One region of the Neobacillus sp. OS1-32 genome, then DNA from elsewhere that is predicted to be linked to it. Evidence: riboswitches for the same ligand, from Rfam matches in the RefSeq annotation. Region 1 holds a riboswitch; each other region holds the start of a gene.
What was found. Region 1 has a riboswitch for cyclic di-GMP ahead of RCG24_RS17315 (hypothetical protein). Riboswitches for the same ligand answer to the same signal wherever they lie in the genome.

Region 1 (3,160 bases):
CGGCAATGTGAATTTATAGTAATCCTCATCGTCATTCCAGCTGATAAAACCAGTTACTTTTTGCGTATTTAATTTGAGCTCTTGCGCTTGCGGGGTGCCGTTGTTGGGCTCTTTATCGGTATTATTGGCTTGATTAAAGGCCGCAGAAAGCACATATTTTCCGGTTGAATTACTATACTGATGGACCTTAATATAGTAGGTGCCTGGCTCCAGGTCCTCCCAATCGGACCATTTTTTCGGGTCATCCGTACGGCCATAGTAGATATCTTCGTTATGCCAGACGTAATTTCCTTGATCATCGATTAAATCAAGATAGGTTTCATCCATATACGAGTCCAGATTAACAGTAATCCTGCCAGCCTTATCCAGGTGAATTTTATAATAGTCGGTATCGTCATTCCAGCTGATAAAACCAGTTACTTTTTGCGTATTTAAGGTGAGCTCTTGGGCTTGCAGGGTGCCATTGTTCGGCTCTTTATCCGTATTATAGGCTTGGTCATAGGTAACTGATAAATCGTATTTTCCCGTACTACTGTTGTATTGGTGGACTCTTATGTAGTAGGTGCCTGGCTCTAAGTCCTCCCAACCCGACCATTTTTTCGGGTCATCCGTACGGCCATAGTAGATATCTTCGTTATGCCAGACGTAATTTCCTTGATCATCGATTAAATCAAGATAGGTTTCATCCATATAAGAATCTAGGTTGACGGTAATTCTGCCCGCGCCGTTTAAGACGATCTTATACATTTGTTCCGGGTCAGAATCGGTAATATTTCCGGTCGTTTTCGTTCCAAACGGTAAGTCCTGCGTTGTGCTTGCTGAAGCTTGATTGCTTTGGAACGTCATCGAAGGAAGGATGATGATGAAAGCAATCAAGAAAAATACCACTTTTTTAGCCAATTTGTTCATGCTTTTTCCCCCATTGATAGTATAGTAATGATACAGTCTTTGTTGATGAATAAGTTGAACGGAAAAATCCCCCAAAAAATCTAGTACCTCTCCTCAAGTCACTATAATCGAGAAGAAAATCTTAAGGAAATAATATTTTTTCAATCTTGTAGTCTCCTTATTCGTGTTCGTTTAGAGTCCATGTTTTATGTACTTTTTCACAAGTTTCAGGTGTCCTGTTGTCGAAATGGTATATTCCTTGACATCCCAAATGCCTGAATGTCTGGCTGCATTGGGCTCTCTGGATGGATCCCAATTTTTCTTTACTCTTTCAATGGCCACTTTCACTTTATTTGAAGCGAGGAACTTAACCTCTAATCCTGCCCCACTGCCAAAATTCTTTTTGAAAAATACTTTCCCGTTTTGATGGACACCAACCAATGTTGTCATTTCCCCGCCAGTTGCCCCGGAATAATACGAAAGGAACGTATCACGATTGCTGGTAACGGTAAATTGAGTCTGTCCGCCACCATCGATAATGGATTGTTTGGCAGCTTCTTTGGAAATTTACCCGCATCCCCGTTGAAGTCATAAGCCGGATAAACTTTTGAACTACTCTTTGCAGCTACAGGTATATTGCAAAAACTGCTCACTGACAAAATACAAATGAAGATCGCTGCTAATAATTTGAAGTACTTTCCCTTCAAGCTCACATGTCCCCCTCCTAAAATAGTATATAAAAAGCCCTGCAATCTTATTTGACCGCAGGGCAAAGATAACGATATAGAATCTATCAGTTATTATGCAACCCAACTGCCATAGCAATACTGCTTTAGGCTCGTAGCTTTGCGTCCCCATCTTTCAATGGGTTTGCCATGGTTGTAGGTAAGATATCATAGGTGTTATAGATTTATTTTAGGGTCTAAAGTTGGATGAATCAATATATTTTTCTATTTTCCCCCTGAACTTTTTGAATAATCCATATTTCGATAGCTTTTGTAGTGTATGCAAGGATCGAAATTGTCGATGAATACGAAAAGATAGAATCTCAGCAAATTCATATGAATCAAGGAGAAGAAAGCAACAATCTTTTAGAAGACTACACCCAAACTCTTAATTTCCGTTTCATTTCAGTTGCTTCCTATCATAGGTTCATGGTATTTTTTTATAAAAATTGGCTGCCTTTATTTATATACTTGGCTCGGAATTTTGACCGTCGGGGTACCACTTGAGTATGGACCTACTTCATACTCCTGGAATACTAGGATAATTCCCCCGCTAGTAAAATAAAACTGGGTTTTACTATTAATTTTTAGATTATCTTTTAATTCTTCTACAAAAAATAGATTCGGGCGTTTGGCCATATAGTTATATGTATAGTTATACACCTTTTGAAGCTTGGCCTTCGTTTTGACAACATCCGTCAGCTTATATTGTTTGCCGCTCTTTAAGTTGAAGTTGTAAACGGTAACAGCACTATTGCCATGGGCACCGCCGGAAAACTGATAATCCGATATACGAATGCTTAGCTTACCGCTCATATTGTATTGAACCTTATAAGAAACGTTATACTCATAGCTGCAGCTAGACGGATACTGCTTACAAATAGGGTCGCTCTGGAATTCTTCCATAGACTTTTTCAAGTCCGTATATCCCTTATAGGATTGCTTGATATGGCTATATAGCACCTTATTTATTTTGGCCTGAGCCGATTTGCTAACGCCTCCTGAAACCTGCGGATACTTAAGGAACTTTTTCCCTTTGTAAATTTTCGTGATGACCTTAGCTTTAGCTGATGCTGCCTCAACTTGACTCGTGCTGCTTTCAAAGGAAAAAACAGCAGCACCTAAAAGCAGCAAACTCAAAACAATTTTTCCAATTGCAAGTATTCTTTTCATTGTTTAACCCCCATTTTTATATTTTACCTATTTATTATAGTAGGTTAGGGGTTAAAAATGAAAGCTAGATTTTAGGAATTAGTAAGAAAGATATGTTGATCGTATTCCCGTCTTCCCAGGGGTAAATTTATTTACTCGGATTTTTTAAAAAATTATGTTAAATGGGCCTTATTTGAGATACAGGGGGATTGATGTGGACTTTTTGTCGGTTATTTCTTTTTTGGAGTTGGACCGAAACGTTGATAATATCTTCGGTTCAAGCAACTAGACTGCTTCTACGAACCAAGATGATCGAATTAACGACAAAGCACCTATATGCTTTCTCAGTGATTTACCGTGCTAAACTTTAACTACCTATCTAACAGTAATTACAG
Region 2 (3,160 bases), 1.3 Mb from region 1:
CGAAAGAAATTTCGAAGTTAATCAAGGGAATTCAAGAAGAAACGTCAGTTGCTGTTACTTCCATTAAGGATGGTGCAGATAAAGTCAAGGTTGGCAACCAGCTTGCGGAAAAAACAACCGAAGCCATTCAGAAGATTGTCAAAGGGATTGCGCATGTAACAGAGGAAATGAATCAGATTGCCAAAGCGACAGAGGAACAGACGAGGAATAGTGAAATGATTACCCTAGCGGTTGAGAATGTGAAGAAAAAGGCGTCGGAAATGACGCATTCGACGAAGGAACAATCGATCACTGCTGAGGAAATGGTGAAAGGTATCTCCGGAGCAAGTGACCAAGTACAGCAAATTTCAATTGCCACTGCAGAACAGGCGAAAGGCATCATGGAGATTGTAGAGGCAGCAGAAAATGTTACGAACCAATCTAATACGGTGAAAAATGCAACCCGGGAGCAATCGATTACTGAAGCGGAAATTGTCCGTAATATTAATAGCTTGAAAGAAATGACTGGAATAATAGTGGCTGCTGCACGTCATCAATTACAATCTAGTAAAGAAATGGCTTTGGAAATCGAAAACAATCTAAAACAAGCAGAAGAATTAAATAAAATTTTCCAAGTTCAAACAAAACAATCCGACGAAGTTGTAAAAGCAATTACTGAAGTAAACAACCAAATTGATAAAATTAAATGATGCTTGAAATGGATCTCGTCTGCTTCAAACACATCAAAATTTGGATTTTTTTGGACAATCTCCCACATGGAATAATGGACAAGGCAACGAACCCGAAACAACGGGCGTTGCCTTTTTCTATCATTGATAATGAATTTTTTAAGTAATATTGGTTTATTATGTGAATTTTTTATGTATTTGTTGTTTTAGTAATATTACGGTGACATTTTTCACAGCATCCTTTATTCACACTTTGTATATTGAAATTTAGGACTATGTACCTAACTATGATTAGAGTTTAACTCCGTTTCGATAAAGGCAAACCTTCTGAAAGGTAGGGACGCAAAGCCATGTGCCTAATGCAATTTAAATGCGATGGTTGACAGGTTACCGGATAGCTAAGTTTTGCGGAAAAGCTATTCATTTGTTGGATAGCTTTTTTCTTTTTATATAGAGTTCTGTTTGTTCTCAGGAAAAATGTTTCATACATTGTTAGCAGAAATTAATAGAGGAAAGAGGGGGAGAATATGCCGAACCAAACAGAAAATGACTCGTTTCTTGAAATGTATATTATGGAAACCTCTCAGCTGCTGGAACAACTAGAAGAACTAATTCTGGAAAGTGAGGAAGCCAAACATTTTTCGAAAAATGCCGTGAATGAGATTTTTCGGATTATGCATACGATAAAGGGTTCTTCGGCGATGATGCATCATGAAAATATTGCAGCATTGTCCCATTCATTAGAAGATATTTTCTCTTTTATTAGGGTAGAAAAACCTCAATTCATCGATTTCTCCACTCTTTCTGATTTGATTTTGGATAGCATCGACTTCATTAAAGTTGAGGTTCAAAAAGCCAAAAACCTTGATACGGTTGATGGAGAAGCCTCTTTTTTGATTGAGTCTGCCAAATCCTATTTATCAAATTTGAAAAATAGCAGAGTTGCGACAAATGGCGAGAGTCAGCAGGGAAATGATCTACAAAGGCAAGACCGGCAGGCTGCTGATATGATCGAACGGATGTTGAGTGACAGGAACAATGATGATTTAAACCTATTCCATATAACGGTCTATTTTGAAGCTGGCTGTGAAATGGAGAATGTCCGTGCGTTTCAAATTGTCTATCGATTAAAAGACATTGTCAATGAACTTTATCATATCCCGGAAGAGATCGAAAAGGAATTTATCGTTTCCAGTGAGGTGATTAGAAATCAAGGCTTTCAGATATTTATTCGGACAGAAAAATCTCGTGAGGAAATTGAGCAGCTGCTTTCTCAGTCTAGTTTTTTACAGCAGTTGAAGATTTCACAGATTAACAGAGAAGAAGAGAGAGCAAGTGCTGATGAGAGCAATCATTCACATCAGCGAAGGTCTATTGAAGAAAAGCGACTCAATAGCCAGCACACCAGTTTTATCAATGTGAATGTTTTGAGATTAGATGAACTAATGGATTTAGTGGGCGAATTAGTGATTGCTGAAGCGATGGTCACCCAAAATCCTGATTTGAACGGTCTTGAGCTGGAACAATTTCAGAAAGCGGCAAGGCACCTGCAAAAGATTACCAATGAAATTCAAGATAAAGTCATGGCTATTCGCCTAGTCCCATTAACAAGCACATTTCACAAGATGCACCGGGTCGTCCATGATATGTGTAAAAAGCTTGGCAAAACCGCTCACCTGCAATTAATTGGGGAAGAAACGGAGGTGGATAAAAGTATTGTCGAGCATATCTCTGATCCAATTATGCACTTAGTTAGAAATTCCCTGGATCATGGGATTGAATCGGCAGAAGAGCGGCGGATAAGCGGTAAGCCGGAATTAGGGACGATTACTCTTGAAGCCAAAAATGCCGGTGGGGAAGTGATCATTCAGGTAAAGGATGATGGAAAAGGCTTAAACCGCGATAAAATTCTCGAAAAAGCGAAGAAAAGTCATTTACTACATAAAAACGAAGAAGAGCTGACGGATAAAGAGATCTACCAGATGATTTTCCTTCCGGGCTTCTCGACAAAGGAGAAGATCACCGAATTTAGCGGACGGGGGGTAGGAATGGATGTCGTCGTCCAAAACATCTCAGCCGTAGGTGGTTCTGTTTCCGTCGACAGTGTGCCCAATCAAGGTACAACCATATCTATTAAAATCCCGCTGACCCTGGCAATTATCGACGGGATGAATACAAGAGTCGGTCATTCCTATTATACCTTACCGACAACGGTGATTAAGGAATCATTCAGACCGGGGAAAAACGATGTTATCACCGATCCTGATGGGAATGAAATGATCATGATTCGCGGTCAATGCTATCCGATTCTTCGGCTTCATCAGCTTTATCATACGAAAGCGGATAAACTTCAAATACATGAAGGGATTCTGATTATGGTGGAACAGGAGGATCAGTGTATCTGTCTTTTTGTTGATGAATTATTGGGTGAGCAGCAAGTCGTGGTCAAGTCTCTGCCACCGTATATAAAAAGAATCAAAAATATTGAAACT
Region 3 (3,160 bases), 1.2 Mb from region 1:
AATCATGGAGGCAATCGAATGCAGTTACAAAGAACATTAGGTTGGAAAGAAGCAACTTCTCTTGGGATTGGTGCAATGGTCGGGGCAGGGATATTTGTGCTTAGTGGAGTTGCACAGGCAAAGCAGAACCTGCAGTTATGGTCTCATTTATTTTAGCCTCCTTACTCGCCATTTTTCTATTTCTCTTCATGAAATGTGGTTAGGAAAATAAAACGTAAGAAGGCAACGACCGCTGGGATAATTGCCTTTCTTTAAATAAGGAACCTTTCCAAAGACAAGTCCTTAATTTGATGCAGCAATGGCACCTGCTTGTACATCGTACTGAGTCAAGTTGTGAGTCTTAATTATAGATTGTAATAGATTGGCATAGTTGGGATCAGTAGCATAACCGTCTTGCTGAATGTTTACAGTTGCTTCCCTGTAATCTGTTACACCAATAATGTTGGCATATCTTGGCTTTAGTAAGAACTTGGTATGGTCAACTGTGGAATCATGTAAGCTACGATACTTTCTAAATTTTTCATTTGCAGTGAATGGAACCCCTTTGACATCATATTCTAGAGTAGGCAGGATGACATAATCACCAGTCCAATAATAATCAGCCTTGATACCAAAGTAGTTGTTAGCATTTACTGACAACCAAGAGAATCCATAGCACGACTCAAGAATAGCTTGTGCAATTGTTAATGAAGGTAAAATCTTGTAATCCTTCCAAGCTTGTATTGCATCTGGTGCTACTTGATTTATGAAGTTTACTTTTTCTTGTGTAGTAAGGTTGTATTTAGTAATATAGTCTACAGCTTGTAATTGAGGTGCAGGCTGCGATACTGGTTGTTCTACATAACCTTCGGATGCGGTTAAACGTAGAACTTGCCCAACATAAATCGTGTCAGAGGTTAGATTGTTGTATCTTTTAATATTTTCTACTGTCAATCCATTTGCTTTAGCGATTAAAGATAGGTTGTCACCCGCCATAACTGTATATGTATCTACATGAGGCTGTTCTACAACGGGCGGTTTTACTGGTTTAGGTGCAGGTTTTGCGGTTTTAACCACTGGCTTTGGATTCGTTTTAGGCTTCTTTACCGTTTTAGTAGGTTTCACTATTTTCGATGTTTTTGTACGAGTTTTTGATGATGTTGATGGAATTCTCAACACTCGACCAACTTTTATCTTGTTAGCGTTTACAATCTTATTTGCAGATTTTAAACTTGCTAGAGATACCTTATACTTTTTGGCAATTGCTGATAGGATGTCTCCTGACTTAACAGTATATGTTATTGTAGCGGCATTTGCTGGTAACATTGTTAAGGGTGTTAAAATTGATACGGATAATGCTGTCGTTACAATGGCCTTCTTGATCTTTTTCAAACTAAACTTCCCCCTATATTCTTCAGTAACCCAGCCACCATAGCTTATTTGCTTTAGGTCTGTGGTTTTGCGAGACTATCTTTCGATAGCTGTGCTTTTTTCGAATGAGGAATGTTATTATCTCTATCTATACCTCACAAAACTATCATATTAAATTTTTTTCATAGGATATAGGGGGAATGGTTTCCAAAATTCAATAGTACAGAAGAATACCTTACAGAACGTAAAAAGGCAACACCCAAAGGGTTAGTTGCCTTTCGATACTATGCCAAGAAGATAGACACAGATTTTTCTAGCGCACTTCACATGGTGGCCTTGATAAAAAAGTTTAAATAAAGAGAAATTTAAACTTCCTCATAAAAGTAACGTTTTTCTCAGTATTTGAAATTTGCAATAACCATTTTTATCGTGTATAAGCTGAATATGGTAATATGACCTATGACTTTAATTTCTGCATTTTAAATAAATTTTCCTGCTCTGAATATGCAATGCCTGTCAGTTTGATATAATAAAAAAATGGAAAGGGGAATTTGTAATGTCAGATGCATATCAAGTTATTTCTTTTGTTGAAAACCAAAACATGAAAATTGAAATTTTAGAATATCAAAATCTAGGCGGGAATGATAATTTTACCGTTGCTGAAAAATTATATTATGCTCAAAAGTCAAATATAAAATTAAGACAAGTTAGGATTACACTAAAGAATAGCTCCTTAACAGCGGAAGCCGGTGCTCTTCAGTTGATGAAAGGGAATATTACATTAAAAAGCTTAGGTGGATCTGGCGCCAAAGGGTTTTTCAAAGGACTAGCCTCCAACGTTTTAGCAAATGAATCCATGATCAAACCGCAATACCAAGGCAGCGGAATTATTTATCTGGAACCCAGTTTCAAACACTACATGATTGTGGAACTTGACAACGAAGAAATCATTGCAGATAAAGGTCTATTTTATGCTTGTGAATCCAGTGTTTCCGTTTCCGTTCAGGCAATGAAAAATATCTCTTCCGCCATTGTCGGAGGGGAAGGGCTATTCCAAACGAAAGTTTCCGGAAGCGGATTTTGCGTATTTGAAATACCGGTTCCGGAAGACGAGCTTGTGGAATTTGAAATTCAAAATGAAACGGTTCAAGTTGATGGGAACTTCACACTTTTCCGAGTTGGCAACATTGACTTTACCGTTGAAAAGTCATCAAAAAGCATTTTCGGTTCTGTTGCTTCAGGAGAAGGATTACTTCAAACATTTAGAGGGACGGGAAAAGTCATTATAGCACCAACATTACCTGTTTACCAAAAATTAGTTCATGCTCTTACCCCAACGCCACCGGAGAAATAGGATAAGGGGCAGTCCGAAGACATAGCATAATTAAAGTAGTTAATATGGGTTCAATATCGGTTGTATTAGAATAGGGATTGAGGAAACTAGAAATAATCCATAGACAAATGGAAAGTCCCCTGAAATCAACCGTAATATGGCTGGTTTTTTTCGAATATCTTACACCCCCTCAATTCCCTATATTAAGTTTTATGGAGCAAAAGGAACAAAGTACCTAATCATAAATTTCCAGGATTGTCGTTTGTTCCTCCTGTATTTGCTCCAAAAATGCTCCTTTATCTACAAAAGTACCTGAATCCTGCTGTCCAATGATATATCCTTCTGCCAATAATTGCTCCAACGCTTCAATCACAACATTACGTGAAATTCCTAATTGGGAAGCACATTCACGAGTGGCTGGTAGCCTTTCTCCTGCTTTTAACTCTCCATGTAAAATTAGCTTTCGTATGTATTCAT
Region 4 (3,160 bases), 1.2 Mb from region 1:
CGTGCGGGCGGTCCAGCCGTTATTGTCCATCTTTGTATAATGCATCCCGATATTGACCATCGGCTCGATGGTAAACACCATACCTTCTTTAATCCGCGGGCCTTTGCCAGGCAGCCCATAATGAGGAACATCCGGTTTTTCGTGAATCACAGCACCAATTCCATGGCCGATAAAGTCCCGCACCACGGATAATCCCTCGCTTTCAACATAGGTTTGGATGGCGTGACCAATATCGCCAATTCGATTACCAATAACCGCTTGTTCAATTCCCTTATAAAGGGCTTCTTTAGTAACCTTTAATAAATGCCCCGTCTCTTCTGAAACCTTGCCAACCGCGTAAGACCATGCTGAATCCGCCAACGCCCCGTTAAAATTAACCACCATGTCGATCGTTACGATGTCTCCTTCATTAAGCGGCGTTTTACGTGGAAAACCATGGCAAATTTCATCGTTAATACTCGCACAAGTGGCATACTCATAACCTTTGTAGCCCTTTTGCTCGGGGGTTGCATGATGCTCACTTAAAAATTTTTCAACAAACTGATCAATCTCCCATGTGGTGATTCCGGGCTGAATCAGTTTCGCTATTTCTTTATGACAGGCTGCCAGAATTTCACCTGCTTTTTTCATCGCATCGATTTCGCGTTGTGATTTTAAAACGATCATTTGAAAGGGTCCCCTTCCTTTTTCATATATTTTATGTAAAATAGCCTGGAATTTTCTGCTTCCTAGGGAAAGATGTAGTGTATACTGATTCACTGACAAGAAACTGTGAGTTTCTCCTCATTCAAAGGAACACTATTTATATTAACCCTATCCCAAAGATTTTTCAAAAAAACTTTATTTTATCAGAATCCTTTGTTCTTAATATGGTACTTTCTCATTCTTTTTGATAAAATATAATTAATATTATATAAATTAGGTGTGTGAGAAATATGATAGGTGACCGCGTTAAACGATTCCGCTCAGAAAAGAAAATGTCACTATCCGAACTTGCTGAACAAGCCGGTGTTGCAAAATCCTATTTAAGTTCATTGGAAAGAAATTTGCAAAAAAACCCTTCGATTCAATTCCTCGAAAAAATTGCCCATGTCTTAAATATTCCGGTTGAATATTTAATTCATGAACAAATTGACAAAACTGAGCTCGATAGTGATTGGATGAATTTGGTTAAGGAAGCAATGAATTCAGGTGTTTCAAAGGATCAGTTTCGTGAATTTCTTGAATTCAATAAATGGCGCAATAATCAAGATAAATAAGGAACAGGTTTTGATTGACGTAAAAAAGCATTCCGCATGTTTGATTGCAGAATGCTTTTATTTTTGTATGTACCCGGCTAAGTATTCTTTTGGTTAAGGAAACGTTGCACTTCCGCTATGGTTAACCCCAGTTTCTTGGCTTCCAATATCAGATATACCCATTCTTCATCAATCTTTTCAACTACGCTCTCAGATAAAACCACTAATTAACACACCCCTAAAATACTTTGTCGTATTCCAGGTAACCCGGCCATCGTAGCAAGTAGGGTACTTGCCTTAGATCCTCGGCTTTGCGTCCCTATTTTTCAATAGGTTTGCCTTTTTCTGCAAAATCACTCTAGTAACCCAACGATATGACTACTAAAGTTAGGACTAATTTACTCACTCATATTAAGTAAGATCATTATATCTAGTTCTTTTTTAACGGGGTGTTAGAATTTGTCATCCTATTTTAATTTTTTTACTTCTTTTTTACACATATTTTTTCAAAATTCTACAAAGAAAATTAATTATTTTACCAAGGATAAAATTTTCAGTCAAGTATCTGAAAATATTTTTTAAAAAATTCCAAAAAATATTTGTCTAAATTGTGACAAATAGCATATAATATAAATAAGTTAAATTTATTGAATATTATTAACATTCTAAATATTGGAGGGGTCCAACTATATGACACTTGTTCATGTTTTAAATTTCTCGATTCCCATTGCCTTTATGGTCTTTGCCGGTTACATGCTGGACAGATTGTGCAAACCATCCCCGCAAGAAGAAAAAGCTGGCGAAAAGTAATTCGGTAATAAAACGATTCATGCGCACAGCTTTTTTTGATTCGGTAAGTGTTAGACAAATGAAGCCCGATAACCAACCATAAATATATCTACTAAATTACTTCAACCTGGATTGGATCTTAGCCTCATAGTTTTTAAAAATCGATGAATTCGTTTTTTTCCCTCGCTTAGACATCAATTGATTAAATCGCAGCAGTTTTTCGTTTAACTTTTTTTGAAGGAGTTCCCTGTCGTCGTCTTGGCATTTTTTTAACAGGTCTTCAATTGACATCATTTCCTGACGTAAAGTGTTTTCTTCCTCGGTATATCCAGCATTTTTTAACAATTTATAAGCCATGCGCAATTCCTCTGGGATGGCCGACAAATCTTCTAATTTCAGCGGCTTTCCCATACCTGGAAGATTGTCAAACTCGCCATCCTTGTACGCTTTTTTAATCCGTTCCTCGGAAATCTTCTGAAACATATCCATCGCCTTCTCCTCCTTTACGCCATTTAATTTATTATAGCAAAAATCCCGGATTAAATTGACGATACCAAAAGTTCCCGGTCATGATTTTTGCCGTTGAGCAAATAATAATTGCGAAAGGAGTGTTGAAGATGGGTCGCGGTGAACATTTTAACCACACAAATAAAAATCATCCAGGAAATTTTCCCAAAAACACTGTTCGTAAAAAAATCGCATTAGAGGAACTGGGTGACGAGGAATTTCTTGTCACCCAAGAAGCTTTTAAAAATAGATTGGCGGAAGACGAAACGAACGACACCGCCCGGCTTCTTCCGAAAAAAAGATAAAGAAATCTTGTTGACTGGCAACCCCCAAAGGAGAAAAAGGTATAAAGAAGTTTTTATTTTCTTATTAACCAGGGGTAGGCGTGAGCTGTCACGCCTTTTCTATGTCCTATAAATTCAACTCCGCCTCATGAACCGTCCTAAAGGACTCGCCAGTCGGCGAGTTTTCATTTATTTTTCAAAGCTAAAATTATGGCTAAACTGTGTGAACTCCAAAGTCTTCAGCCATTCGGCCAATTTTTCAATGTCGTTTGAAAAAATTCGGTCTTTATTGATAGGGGCTACCTGTTCGCGGCCTTTTTTAAAGAATTTTTTCGTCTGGGC

Region 2: linked by a shared signal. The riboswitch ahead of RCG24_RS10965 (chemotaxis protein CheW) and the one ahead of RCG24_RS17315 (hypothetical protein) in region 1 are both predicted to bind cyclic di-GMP.
Region 3: linked by a shared signal. The riboswitch ahead of RCG24_RS11510 (glucosaminidase domain-containing protein) and the one ahead of RCG24_RS17315 (hypothetical protein) in region 1 are both predicted to bind cyclic di-GMP.
Region 4: linked by a shared signal. The riboswitch ahead of RCG24_RS11660 (anti-repressor SinI family protein) and the one ahead of RCG24_RS17315 (hypothetical protein) in region 1 are both predicted to bind cyclic di-GMP.

The regions. Positions count from the first base shown of each region.
Region 1 is NZ_CP133263.1:3,483,609-3,486,768, reverse strand. Features, by position in the region: gene RCG24_RS17325 (DVUA0089 family protein) at 1-909, opposite strand, end outside; gene RCG24_RS17320 (hypothetical protein) at 1,081-1,338, opposite strand; gene RCG24_RS17315 (hypothetical protein) at 1,335-1,601, opposite strand; cyclic di-GMP riboswitch class I at 1,689-1,773, opposite strand; gene RCG24_RS17310 (DUF3298 and DUF4163 domain-containing protein) at 2,073-2,786, opposite strand.
Region 2 is NZ_CP133263.1:2,161,049-2,164,208, reverse strand. Features, by position in the region: gene RCG24_RS10970 (methyl-accepting chemotaxis protein) at 1-689, shown strand, start outside; cyclic di-GMP riboswitch class I at 976-1,063, shown strand; gene RCG24_RS10965 (chemotaxis protein CheW) at 1,196-3,160, shown strand, end outside.
Region 3 is NZ_CP133263.1:2,287,051-2,290,210, forward strand. Features, by position in the region: gene RCG24_RS11505 (hypothetical protein) at 19-156, shown strand; gene RCG24_RS11510 (glucosaminidase domain-containing protein) at 283-1,371, opposite strand; cyclic di-GMP riboswitch class I at 1,393-1,477, opposite strand; gene RCG24_RS11515 (AIM24 family protein) at 1,907-2,704, shown strand; partial or broken gene RCG24_RS11520 (GntR family transcriptional regulator) at 2,961-3,160, opposite strand, start outside.
Region 4 is NZ_CP133263.1:2,313,878-2,317,037, forward strand. Features, by position in the region: gene map (type I methionyl aminopeptidase) at 1-666, opposite strand, end outside; gene RCG24_RS11655 (helix-turn-helix domain-containing protein) at 936-1,259, shown strand; gene RCG24_RS11660 (anti-repressor SinI family protein) at 1,337-1,462, opposite strand; cyclic di-GMP riboswitch class I at 1,497-1,588, opposite strand; gene RCG24_RS11665 (DnaJ family domain-containing protein) at 2,145-2,516, opposite strand; gene RCG24_RS11670 (hypothetical protein) at 2,645-2,839, shown strand; partial or broken gene hutH (histidine ammonia-lyase) at 3,008-3,160, opposite strand, start outside.